2 regions of the Streptomyces sp. NPDC087263 genome follow, and region 2 is predicted to be linked to the other one. Evidence: riboswitches for the same ligand, from Rfam matches in the RefSeq annotation. Region 2 holds a riboswitch; the other holds the start of a gene.
What was found. Region 2 has a riboswitch for thiamine pyrophosphate ahead of ACIPC1_RS05725 (thiamine ABC transporter substrate binding subunit). Riboswitches for the same ligand answer to the same signal wherever they lie in the genome.
Positions count from the first base shown of each region.

Region 1: another riboswitch for thiamine pyrophosphate. It lies ahead of thiC (phosphomethylpyrimidine synthase ThiC); the one in region 2 lies ahead of ACIPC1_RS05725 (thiamine ABC transporter substrate binding subunit).

Region 1 is NZ_JBIUYT010000004.1:116,234-122,186, forward strand. It holds gene ACIPC1_RS13825 (hypothetical protein) at 1-101, shown strand, start outside; gene thiC (phosphomethylpyrimidine synthase ThiC) at 247-2,070, opposite strand; TPP riboswitch at 2,063-2,219, opposite strand; gene ACIPC1_RS13835 (YibE/F family protein) at 2,291-3,943, shown strand; gene ACIPC1_RS13840 (SsgA family sporulation/cell division regulator) at 4,047-4,484, opposite strand; gene ACIPC1_RS13845 (IclR family transcriptional regulator) at 4,584-5,342, opposite strand; gene ACIPC1_RS13850 (DUF5326 family protein) at 5,914-5,953, opposite strand, start outside.
Region 2 is NZ_JBIUYT010000002.1:111,321-117,273, forward strand. It holds gene ACIPC1_RS05720 (ABC transporter permease) at 1-607, opposite strand, end outside; gene ACIPC1_RS05725 (thiamine ABC transporter substrate binding subunit) at 583-1,674, opposite strand; TPP riboswitch at 1,754-1,872, opposite strand; gene rlmN (23S rRNA (adenine(2503)-C(2))-methyltransferase RlmN) at 1,921-3,027, opposite strand; gene ACIPC1_RS05735 (phosphatidate cytidylyltransferase) at 3,141-4,271, opposite strand; gene frr (ribosome recycling factor) at 4,271-4,828, opposite strand; gene pyrH (UMP kinase) at 4,996-5,766, opposite strand.

The sequences.
Region 1 (5,953 bases), on a different contig from region 2:
GCAGCCCCGACGGCGGCCCGGCAGCCGGCCAACGCCCGAGCTACTCAAGCCCGGACTTCTCCAGCCCGGACTTCGGAGGGCCCGAACACCAGCCGGAGTGACACCCGGCCGTGACCGCGCCGCTCAACCTCCAACCGCCCGAGCTCGCCGGCTACATGCTCGAACACGTCGCAGCCTGCGGAGCCCGCCGACCGGGCAGTGCACCGGACCTGTCCCAACAGCCCCGGCGCACTGCCCGCGTTCCAGTCAGTCAGCCAGCGGCAGATACACCCGGTTCCCGCTCGCCGCGAACTCCTTCGACTTCTGCAGCATCCCCTCGGCGACCTCCTCGGCGGAGGCCCCCGCGGCCGCCGTACCGCCGAACTGCTCGGTGATGCTGTGGCTGATCTTCATGGAGCAGAACTTCGGCCCGCACATGGAGCAGAAGTGGGCTGTCTTGGCAGGCTCGGCCGGGAGGGTCTCGTCGTGGAACTCCCGTGCCGTGTCGGGGTCGAGGGCCAGGTTGAACTGGTCCTCCCAGCGGAACTCGAAACGGGCGTCGGACAGCGCGTCGTCCCATACCTGCGCACCTGGGTGCCCCTTGGCGAGGTCGGCTGCGTGGGCGGCGATCTTGTAGGTGATGACGCCGGTCTTCACGTCGTCACGGTTGGGCAGGCCCAAGTGCTCCTTGGGCGTGACATAGCAGAGCATGGCCGTGCCCCACCAGGCGATCATCGCGGCACCGATACCGGAGGTGATGTGGTCGTACGCCGGAGCGACGTCCGTCGTCAGCGGGCCGAGCGTATAGAACGGAGCTTCATCACAGATCTCCTGCTGAAGGTCGATGTTCTCCTTGATCTTGTGCATCGGGACATGTCCCGGGCCCTCGATCATGGTCTGAACGTTGAAACGCTTCGCGATCGTGTTGAGTTCCCCGAGCGTCCTCAACTCCGCGAACTGCGCCGCGTCGTTGGCGTCCGCGATCGACCCCGGCCGCAGCCCGTCCCCGAGCGAGTACGTGACGTCGTACGCGGCGAGGATCTCGCACAGTTCCTCGAAGTTCTCGTAGAGGAAGCTTTCCTGGTGGTGGGCCAGGCACCACGCCGCCATGATCGAGCCGCCGCGCGAGACGATACCGGTCTTGCGGTTCGCGGTGAGCGGTACGAACGGCAGGCGCACGCCCGCGTGGACCGTCATGTAGTCCACACCCTGCTCGGCCTGCTCGATGACCGTGTCCTTGTAGATCTCCCAGGTCAGCTCCTCGGCGCGGCCGTCCACCTTCTCCAAGGCCTGGTAGAGCGGCACGGTGCCGATCGGCACGGGGGAGTTGCGCAGTACCCACTCACGGGTGGTGTGGATGTTGCGGCCGGTGGACAGGTCCATGACCGTGTCCGCGCCCCACTTCGTGGCCCAGGTCATCTTGTCCACCTCCTCCTCGATGGAGGAGGTCACCGCGGAGTTGCCGATGTTCGCGTTGACCTTCACCAGGAACCGCTTGCCGATGATCATCGGCTCGATCTCCGGATGGTTGACGTTCACGGGCAGCACCGCGCGACCGGCGGCGATCTCCTCGCGTACGACCTCGGCGGCGACGTTCTCGCGAACCGCCACGAACTCCATCTCGGGCGTGATCTCACCGCGCCGGGCGTACGCGAGCTGTGTCACGGCCTGTCCGGAGCGGCCACGGCGCGGCTGGCGCGGCCGCCCCGGGAAGACCGCGTCGAGGTTACGGAGGCCGCCGCGCGGTGAGGTGTGCTTGACCCCGTCGTCCTCAGGACGGATCGGGCGGCCCGCGTATTCCTCGGTGTCGCCGCGGGCGATGATCCAGTTCTCACGCAGCGGTGCCAGACCCCTGCGTACGTCGGTGTCGACGGTCGGATCGGTGTACGGGCCGGAGGTGTCGTACAGCGTGACGGACTGGCCGTTGGTGAGGTGTACCTGACGGACCGGCACCCGCAGATCGGGGCGCGAACCCTCGACGTACGCCTTGTGCCAGCCGATGGACTGCCCGGCCCCGTCGTTCTGGGCAGGGGAAGAAGCCCCGTCCGTCTGACTGGAGGCAGACGTGCCTACTACGTCCTTGTTGGTCATGAGACCTACTCCCTACGCCGGCATTACCCGGTAACAGGTTCGGCGGTCGACGCAGCGGATTCCGTCTGCCGATGTTTCATGTGAAACATCGCTGAGACGAAGGTCAGCGCCCTCTCAGCCCGGTGCTCCGAGCTCCCGCGTGTGCAAAGGTGCCTCCACGCTAGCGTCACATCGGGCGCGCTGAACAGTGGGCCCCGTCCGTTCTTGCGATGATCGGTCGGTGACCACGATGCAGCAGCCCCCTATTCCGCCGTCCGAGCCGCCGCACGGACATGGTCCCGGCGACGGTCACGGGCACGGCCGCGGCCACGACCAAGGGCACGGACCTGGTGGCGGCAGAGGGCGCGGCGACGTCCCGGGGCCGGGCGGTAGGCAGGAGCCTGGCGGCGGCCACGGGCCTGGTGGCGGGCAGGGGCCTGGTGGTGGGCAGGGGGCCGGTGGGTGGCATGGGCCCGGTGACGGCCCGGGAGCAGGCGGCGGGCAGGAGCCTGGCGGCGGCCATGGGGCTGGTGGCGGCCAGGGGTCCGGCGACAGCCACGGCCATTCGCACAGTCACAGCCATGGCCCCGCCGCCCCCGTCTCCAAGCATCTGCGCAAGGTCATCGGCGCGGTGCTGATCCCGTTCGCCGCCGCGGTCGTCGTGGGGCTCGTGGTGCTCTGGCCGGGGGGCGCCCCGGGGCACGAGCGCACCGGCGTCGGTTTCGACCGGCAGACCCAGCAGGCGACGGTCACCAAGATCGACAAGGTGGACTGCGATTCCGTGAACGCCTCGGGGGAGACCCCGACCGGCGACACGTCCACCGCCGAGGGCTCCTCGGCACAGCAACAGGCGACGGGTGACTGCAAAAAGGCGACGATCCGGGTCGACACCGGCAGCGACAAGGGCCGTACGTTCACCGAGATCGTCCAGCCGGACCAGTCACGCCAGTTGCACCAGGGCGAGAAGGTCGTGGTCGCGTACGAGCCCTCCGCGCCGAAGGACTTGCAGTACTCGGTCAGCGATGTGAACCGCAGGATCCCGATGACACTGCTCGCCGGGATCTTCGCGCTGGTCGTCGTGGGGGTGGGCCGGCTGCGCGGTGTCATGGCGCTGGTCGCACTGGCCGTCAGCTTCATGATCCTGACGTTCTTCATCCTGCCCGCCATCCTGCAGGGCTCGAACCCGCTGGGCGTGGCGGTCGTCGGGGCAAGCGCCATCATGCTGATCGCCCTCTACATGTGCCATGGCCTCTCGGCCCGGACATCGGTGGCGGTGATCGGCACCCTGCTCTCGCTGCTGCTGATCGGGTTTCTCGGCTCCGTGTTCATCAGCTGGGCCGCGCTGACCGGCAACACGGACGACAACACCGGCCTGATCCACGGGTTGTATCCGAACATCGACATGAGCGGTCTGCTGCTCGCGGGCGTCATCATCGGTTCGCTCGGTGTGCTCGACGACGTGACGGTGACGCAGACCTCCGCGGTCTGGGAGCTGCACGAGGCGAATCCGGCGATGGGCTGGCGGGGGCTGTACCGCGCGGGCATCCGCATCGGCCGCGACCACATCGCCTCGGTCGTCAACACGCTCGTCCTGGCGTACGCGGGCGCGGCGCTGCCCCTCCTGCTGCTCTTCTCGATCGCAGAGAGCAGCGTGGGCACTGTCGCCAACAGCGAACTGGTCGCCGAGGAGATCGTGCGCACCCTGGTCGGATCGATCGGCCTGGTCGCCTCTGTTCCGGTCACCACCGCACTGGCCGCCCTGGTCGTCTCGGCCGACCGCACGGGGGCTCCGGCCGGCCTGCCCGGGGCTGGGGCTCCTGGCGACCCTGCGGAGCCCGTGGGGGCCGCCAGGACGCCGGTACGCGGCGGGAAGGGCCGCCGCCGCAAGCACTGAAGCCACGTGGCGCCCAAGGGCACTTGACGCGCGCCGCGACCGCTGTCCCGTACGCGGGGCCGGTTGAGAGGAAGCGTTACTCCACTCGGGAGCGAGGCGGCGCTCAGCCCGCGCTCTGCTCCTCCGCCAGGATGCGGTCCAGCGCCTCGTCGAGGTGGGTGTCGAAGTCGGCGAGGGAGCGCTCCTGCCCGAGCGGCACCAGCTTGTCCGTGCGGTCGAGGAACGCCACGAGCGGCGCCGCACCGGACCTGAACAGCGCGTGATCACCGCCGACCTGAAGCCGGATCAGCACCTCACCGAACGCGTCCGGGTCGGCGGGTGCGATGTGCACATCGCCGTCGCCACACGGCCGGCCCACGCCGTCGACCAGCAACTCCCGTCCGAACGCCCAGGTCACAGGTGCGTCGCCGGGCAAGTGAAAGGTCAGCCGCACGGCGTACGGATCACAGGTCTCGTAGCGCAGCTCCACCGGAATCCGGAAGGAGAGCTCCTCCGACACGAGGAAGCTCATCATGACCTCTGCCTGTACCGACTCACGCATCGCCTACCCCGTCGTTTGCGGTCGACTGGCCAGGAATCGTCCCCCTGACACTGCTGGAATCTTGCTCAACGTACACGGCAGATCACAAGGAGTGAGTTTTCAGATACTGATAGAGATGGCGAGTGTCCCTTGCGCCCTGCCGATTTCCCCTTGCAACTGGCGTGCGGCGGGCAGGAGTCGGGCGGCCTGGTGCGACGGTACGGAGATGGCCACGGTCGATGCGGTGGTGCCGACGGTGATGGGAATCGCGGCGCAGACCGTGCCCAGCGCGTACTCCTGTCGTTCGATCACGGGCTCCATCCGCCCAATGCGTTCCAGGCGCCGCAACAGACTGTCACTGTCACGCACCGTGTACGGAGTGATCGACTGCACCGGATAGCGGTCGAGATGATCCCTGCGGGCCTTCTCGTCCAGCTGCGACAGCAAACACTGGCCGATCGCGTGGGCGTGCCCGGTCTCCCGGAAGTCGGCCCACTCCTGGACCGCGGGATTGCCCGGGGTGTCGGCGACGGACAGGACCTCGATCTCACCGTCGCGGTACGTCGCGTAGTACACCGGTACGCCGATCGAATCGCGCCAGTGCGCGAGTACGTCGCTCATCGTGCTGCGACGTTTCTGCTGGGCTCCGCTACTGCTCAACCGCTCGGCGGCCTCACCGAGGAAGAACAGCCCCTTCTCTCGGCGCAGATAGCCCTCGTGGGCCAGAGTGCGCAGCAGGTGGTACGCCGTCGGAAGCGCGAGCCCCGCCTCCCGGGCGAGCTGTTTGGCGGGCGCTCCGTGCTCACGCGCGGCTACGGCCTCCAGAAGGCGCATCGCCCGCTGGACGGAGCCGATGAGGGTCGTGGGGTGCGGGTCCAGCGACGCGGCCTCGGCCGGGGGCGTTCGTGCCCCGACGAGCAGCCCGTGGGAGGCCGCGGGCGGGGTGCGCGTCGGAGCGTGCCGAGTGCTTGTCTCGGTGGATGACGTACGTCCGTCGTGCTCGGTGGATGACGTACGTCCGTCGTGCTCAGTGGATGACGTGCATCCGTCGTGCTCAGCGGTTGACGTCCGCACGTCGTGCGTCTCTGGGGGCGAGGTCTTCGGCTGCGCCTCCGTAGGCGACGTGCGTGGCTGGGTCGGCGGGACACGGGACCCCGCAGACACTCCGGACCGCTGGACAGGTGGAGCGTGTGAGCTTGCGGGTGCGGTGTCAACCGTGGCCAAGGGGCACTCCCTGAGCGCGAGGGGGACCGCCCGTGCGGGGGAACACGGGAGGGAGGTGTGCGCTGCTCGCGAGGGTCGACCCCGCGTCGAGCTTCCGGACTTTAACCGCCCGTCACCGCCCGCAGACCGCCCCGCCGGGAAACTTCCCCCGGCCGAGGGAACCTCGGCTTCCCTTTACCGGCCCACCCGTTACCGATCGCTCACCCGCTCGCGTCTCCCCGTCACCTCACCAGTCGCTGCGCGACGACGAACTCGTCGTGAACTTC
Region 2 (5,953 bases):
CCGGCAGCGTCACCTTGCGCCAGGCCGCGAACCGGGAGGCGCCGAGCATCCGGGCGGCCTCCTCCTGACGCGGGTCGAGCTGCGACCAGAGCCCGCCGACGGTACGGACGACGACCGCGTAGTTGAAGAAGACGTGCGCGAGCAGGATCGCCCAGACGGTGGTGTCGAGCCGTACGCCCCACAGTTCGTCCAGCAGCCCGCCCCGGCCGACCAGCGCCAGGAACGCCGTACCGACGACGACCGTCGGCAGCACGAACGGCACGGTCACCACCGCCCGCAGCACCTGCTTGCCCCTGAAATCGAAACGCGCGAAGACGTACGCGCCGGGGAGCGCGATCAGCAGTGTGAGCGCGGTCGAGGCAAGCGCCTGCCAGGTGGTGAACCACAACACGTGCCGGATGTCGGACTGCGCGAGGACATCCCCGATCCGCCCGAACTGCCAGACCCCGTCGACCTTGAGGCCGCGGGCCACGATCGCCGCCACGGGGTAGGCGAAGAAGACGCCGAAGAACGCGATCGGCAGGGCCATCAGCCCGAGCCGCGCCGCACCTCCCCGACGGGACTTCCTTCGCGCCCGGGGCGTTACTTCAGTACGAGTGAGGTCCACGACTTGACCCACTGGTCACGGTTCTCGGCGATCTTGCTGGGGGCCATGGTCTCGGGGTCCTTGGCCTGCGGCCCGAACTCCGTGAACTCGGCCGGCACCTTCGCGCCCTCCACCACCGGGTAGACGAACATGTTCAGCGGCATGTCGTCCTGGAACTGCTTGGTGATCAGGAAGTCGATGAGCGCCTCGCCGCCCTTGGTGTTCTTCGCGTTGCTCAGCAGCCCCGCGTACTCGACCTGCCGGAAGCAGGTGCCGGTCGCGACGCCGGTCGGCGCGGTCGTCGGCTTCGGGTCGGCGTAGATGACCTCGGCGGGCGGCGAGGAGGCGTAGGAGACGACGAGCGGACGGTCCGCCTTGGCCTTCTTGCCGCCCGCGGACCCGGAGAAGTCCTCGTTGTACGCCTGCTCCCAGCCGTCGACGACCTCGACGCCGTTGGCCTTGAGCTTGGTCCAGTAGTCCTGCCAGCCGTCGTCCCCGTACTTCGCCGCGGTCCCGAGCAGGAAGCCGAGGCCAGGCGAGGAGGTGGAGGCGTTCTCGGTGACGAGCAGGTTCTTGTACTCGGGCTTGATCAGATCCTCGAAGGACTGCGGCGGCGTCAGCTTGTGCTCGCTGAAGTAGGCCTTGTCGTAGTTGACGCAGATGTCGCCCGTGTCGATGGGCGTCACCCGGTGCTTGTCCTCGTCGACCCGGTACTCCGGGAGGATCTGGTCCGAGCCCTTGGCGTCGTACGACTGGAAGAGCCCGTTGTCGAGCGCGCGGGACAGCAGGGTGTTGTCGACGCCGAAGAAGACGTCGCCCTGCGGGTTGTCCTTGGTGAGGATCGCCTTGTTGACGGCCTGCCCCGCGTCGCCGTCCTTGAGGACCTTGACCGTGTACCCGGACTCCTTCTCGAAGGCGCTCAGCACGTCCTTGGAATAGGCGAAGGAGTCATGGCTGACGAGAGTCACCGTCTTGGAGTCACCACCGCTCCCGGAACCGGAATCGGTCGAGCCGCACGCGGAGAGCGTGACGAGCCCCAACCCCACACCGACAGCGACGACGGCCGTGATCGTCTTCTTCTTGCTCACTGAATTCCTCCTGGGATGACCAGGAAGAGACGCGGCCCTGCCCGGGAACCTCTGACAGTTCCCGGGCAGGGCGCAACAGCTTGAGTATTGACCGAACTTCCTACCCAGAATGACCTGGGCAAGGTTCTGAGGGTCTGCGGCCCACCGGTGGCCCGGCTACCGCACTCTCAGCGCTGTGGCGCTCCCCTGTCGGAATATGAAGATGTAGGTACCTAAGGATGCACGTACGCAGCCATGTTGCCCAGGTTACCGCTCGGTGGCCGCGAGCTGACCGCACGCCCCGTCGATCTCCTGACCGCGGGTGTCCCGAACGGTGACCGGCACCCCGTGGGCCGCGATCGCCTCGACGAACGCCTTCTCGTCCTCGGGCCGCGAGGCGGTCCACTTCGAACCCGGCGTCGGGTTCAGCGGGATGAGATTGACATGCACGGGCTTGCCCTTGAGCATCCGCCCGAGCCGGTCGCCACGCCAGGCCTGGTCGTTGATGTCCCTGATCAGCGCGTACTCGATGGAGAGCCGGCGCCCGGACTTCGCCGCGTACTCCCAGCCGGCGTCCAGCACCTCCCGCACCTGCCACCGCGTGTTCACGGGGACGAGGGTGTCGCGCAGCTCGTCGTCGGGCGCGTGCAGGGAGATGGCGAGGCGGCACTTGAAGCCCTCGTCGGAGAACCGGTTGATCGCCGGGACGAGCCCGACGGTCGACACGGTGATGCCCCGCTGCGAGAGGCCGAGCCCGTCCGGCTCGGGGTCGGTCAGCGCGCGGATCGCCCCGACCACCCTCTTGTAGTTGGCCAGCGGCTCACCCATCCCCATGAAGACGATGTTGCTGAGCCGCGACGGACCACCCGGGATCTCGCCGTCCCGAAGCGCCCGCATGCCATCGACGATCTGGTGCACGATCTCGCCGGTGGAGAGGTTCCGGTCGAGCCCGGCCTGCCCGGTCGCACAGAACGGGCAGTTCATGCCGCACCCGGCCTGCGAGCTGATGCACATGGTCACCCGGTCCGGGTACCGCATCAGCACGGACTCGACGAGCGTGCCGTCGAACAGCCGCCACAAGGTCTTGCGAGTGGTCTCCTGGTCGGTCGACAGATGCCGCACGACCGTCATCAGCTCGGGAAGCAACGCCTCCTGAAGCTTCCCGCGCGAGGCGGCCGGGATGTCCGTCCACTCCGCGGGGTCGTGCGCGTACCGCGCGAAGTAGTGCTGCGACAGCTGCTTGGCACGAAACGGCTTCTCACCGATCGCGGCAACCGCTTCCTTACGCTCAGCGGGCGTGAGATCGGCAAGATGCCGCGGCGGCTTCTTGGCTCCGCGCGGGGCGACGAATGTGAGTTCTCCGGGCTTAGGCATGGCCGTACCAGTGTCGCAGACATACGGAGAGGGACTCGCCGCCCTGTGGACAACGAGCCCCTCACCGACAAACCCGCACGTCAGCGACGTACAGACGCATACACAACAGCAGGTCAGCCCGACCCGACGAAGATCACCAACAGCAGCCACACCACCGGAGCTGTGGGCAACAGCGAGTCCAACCGGTCCATGATCCCGCCGTGACCCGGCAGCAGCGTGCCCATGTCCTTGATGCCCAGGTCCCGCTTGATCATGGACTCGCCGAGGTCGCCCAGCGTGGCGCTGGCGGCGACCGCGAGGCCCAGGAGCAGGCCCTGCCACCAGGTGCCGTCGTCGATCAGGAACTCCATGCACAGCGCACCCGCGGCCATCGCGAAAGTGACCGCTCCGACCAGGCCCTCGCGGGTCTTGCCGGGGCTGATGCGCGGCGCCAGCTTGTGCTTGCCGAAGCGCCAGCCGATCGCGTACGCGCCCGTGTCACTGACCACGGCGAGCAGCAGGAACGTGAGCACCCGCCATGAGCCGTCGTCGGCCGCGAGCATCAGCGCGACGAACGTGGCCAGGAACGGGATGTAGAAGGCCGCGAACACACCGGCCGTGACGTCCTTCAGATAGCCCTCGGGGGGCTCCGTCATGCGCCAGACCAGGACGGCCAGCGCGGTGAGTGCCATCGCCACCCACGCACCCTCGGCGCCCCGGACGTAACCGGAGACGACCATCGCCGCACCGCCGAGCGCCAGCGGCACGAGAGGCGCCTTGATGCCCTTGCGCTCCTCCAGCCGCGATGTGAGCTCCCACAGCCCCACGACCACAGCGACCGCTATCACGCCGATGAAGACGGCCTTGACGATGAACAACGACGCGATGATCACCGCGCCGAGCCCGACGCCCACCCCTATGGCCGCGCCCAGGTCCCGTCCCGCGCTCTTCTTCTGCGGTGCGGAGGCGGGCTGTGGGTCGCTGGGCATGGGCTCCTGCGGCTTCTGCGACGGGCCTCCGTAGGGCGGCGCCGTCGCCGGTGTGTCGTCGCGGAACAGGGGACCGCTCAGCCGAGCGGCCCCCCGGTCGTCATCCTGGTCTCCGCCATGTTCGGGTACGTCGGGCACGATGGGCATGGGGCGAGTGTGCTGCGCGTCATACGCATCGTATGGGGGACCCGCCGGGGCAGCCCCCTGGACAGGCCCCTGCTCGGACGGCCCCCAGTACCCGGCTTGTGGCGGCGGCGCCCAGGAAGAGTCGTTCATCAGACCTCGAGCAGCTCCGCTTCCTTGTGCTTCAGGAGCTCGTCCACCTGAGCGGCGTACTTCGCCGTGGTGTCGTCGAGTTCCTTCTCCGCACGGCGGCCCTCGTCCTCGCCGACCTCGCCGTCCTTGATCAGCTTGTCGATGGTCTCCTTCGCCTTGCGGCGGACGGAGCGAATCGAGATCTTGGCGTCCTCACCCTTGGTCTTGGCGACCTTGATGAACTCCTTGCGGCGCTCCTGGGTCAGCTCCGGGAACACCACCCGGATGATGTTGCCGTCGTTGCTCGGGTTGACGCCGAGGTCGGAGTCGCGGATCGCCTGCTCGATGTTGCGCATCGCGCTCTTGTCGAACGGGGTCACCACCGCCATGCGCGGCTCGGGCACCGAGAACGAGGCCAGCTGGTTGATCGGCGTCAGTGCACCGTAGTAGTCCGCCACGATCTTGTTGAACATCGCCGGGTGCGCACGACCGGTGCGGATCGCGGCGAAGTCCTCCTTGGCGACCACGACGGCCTTCTCCATCTTCTCCTCGGCCTCGAGGAGGGTCTCTTCGATCACCACTTGCTCCTGCGTCTTGAGTAGGCCCGGCAGCTGTTCCTCGTAGGGGTGGCAGCCGGCTGCGTCGCGTCTTGTTCCTGCACGGTTCCGGACCGGCAGGACATTGTCCATCCCCCGGTCGGGGTCCGTGCCCGGTCAGGGTTCGACCCCGGTCGGGGCCGGTCCCGTCAGGCCCGGCTGCTGTGTTCACCCACGAGTGTGCCGATCTTCTCACCCTTGACCGCCCGCGCGATATTGCCCTCCGCCAGGAGCTCGAAGACCAGGATGGGCAGCTTGTTGTCCCGGCACAGCGTGATGGCGGTCATGTCGGCGACCTTGAGGTCGCGGGTGATGACCTCGGCGTAGCTGAGCGAGTCGAACTTGACCGCCTCGGGGTTGGTCTTCGGGTCGGAGTCGTACACACCGTCGACACCGTTCTTGCCCATCAGCAGGGCCTCGGCGTCGATCTCCAGGGCACGCTGGGCGGCGGTGGTGTCGGTGGAGAAGTACGGCATGCCCATACCGGCGCCGAAGATGACCACACGGCCCTTCTCCAGGTGCCGTACGGCGCGCAGCGGGATGTACGGCTCGGCCACCTGTCCCATGGTGATGGCGGTCTGGACCCGGCTGTCGATGCCTTCCTTCTCCAGGAAGTCCTGGAGGGCCAGGCAGTTCATGACCGTGCCGAGCATGCCCATGTAGTCGGAGCGCGCCCGGTCCATGCCGCGCTGCTGGAGTTCCGCGCCGCGGAAGAAGTTGCCGCCGCCGATGACGACCGCGATCTGGGCTCCGCCGCGCACGACGGCCGCGATCTCACGTGCGATCTTGTGCACCACGTCGGGGTCGACGCCCAGTCCGCCGCCGCCGGCGAACGCCTCGCCGGAAAGCTTCAGCATGAAGCGTCCCGCGCCTTTGCCGTCGTCGGTCTTCTCGCCCTTGCCGGCCTGGGTGGTGGTCATGGATCTCTCGCCTCTTTTACGTGTCACACATACGAAGAAGGCCATTGCCGCTGGGGTGTTGTTCGCATCCCATGCTTGGCAATGGCCTCCTCGTCAGATCTGCTGTCGTCCGGCACGCACGCGCGCGTGCCCACATACGCGGACGACTGCTGTCGACCCTAGCGGGGTCGGGCGTCGATCGCGGTAC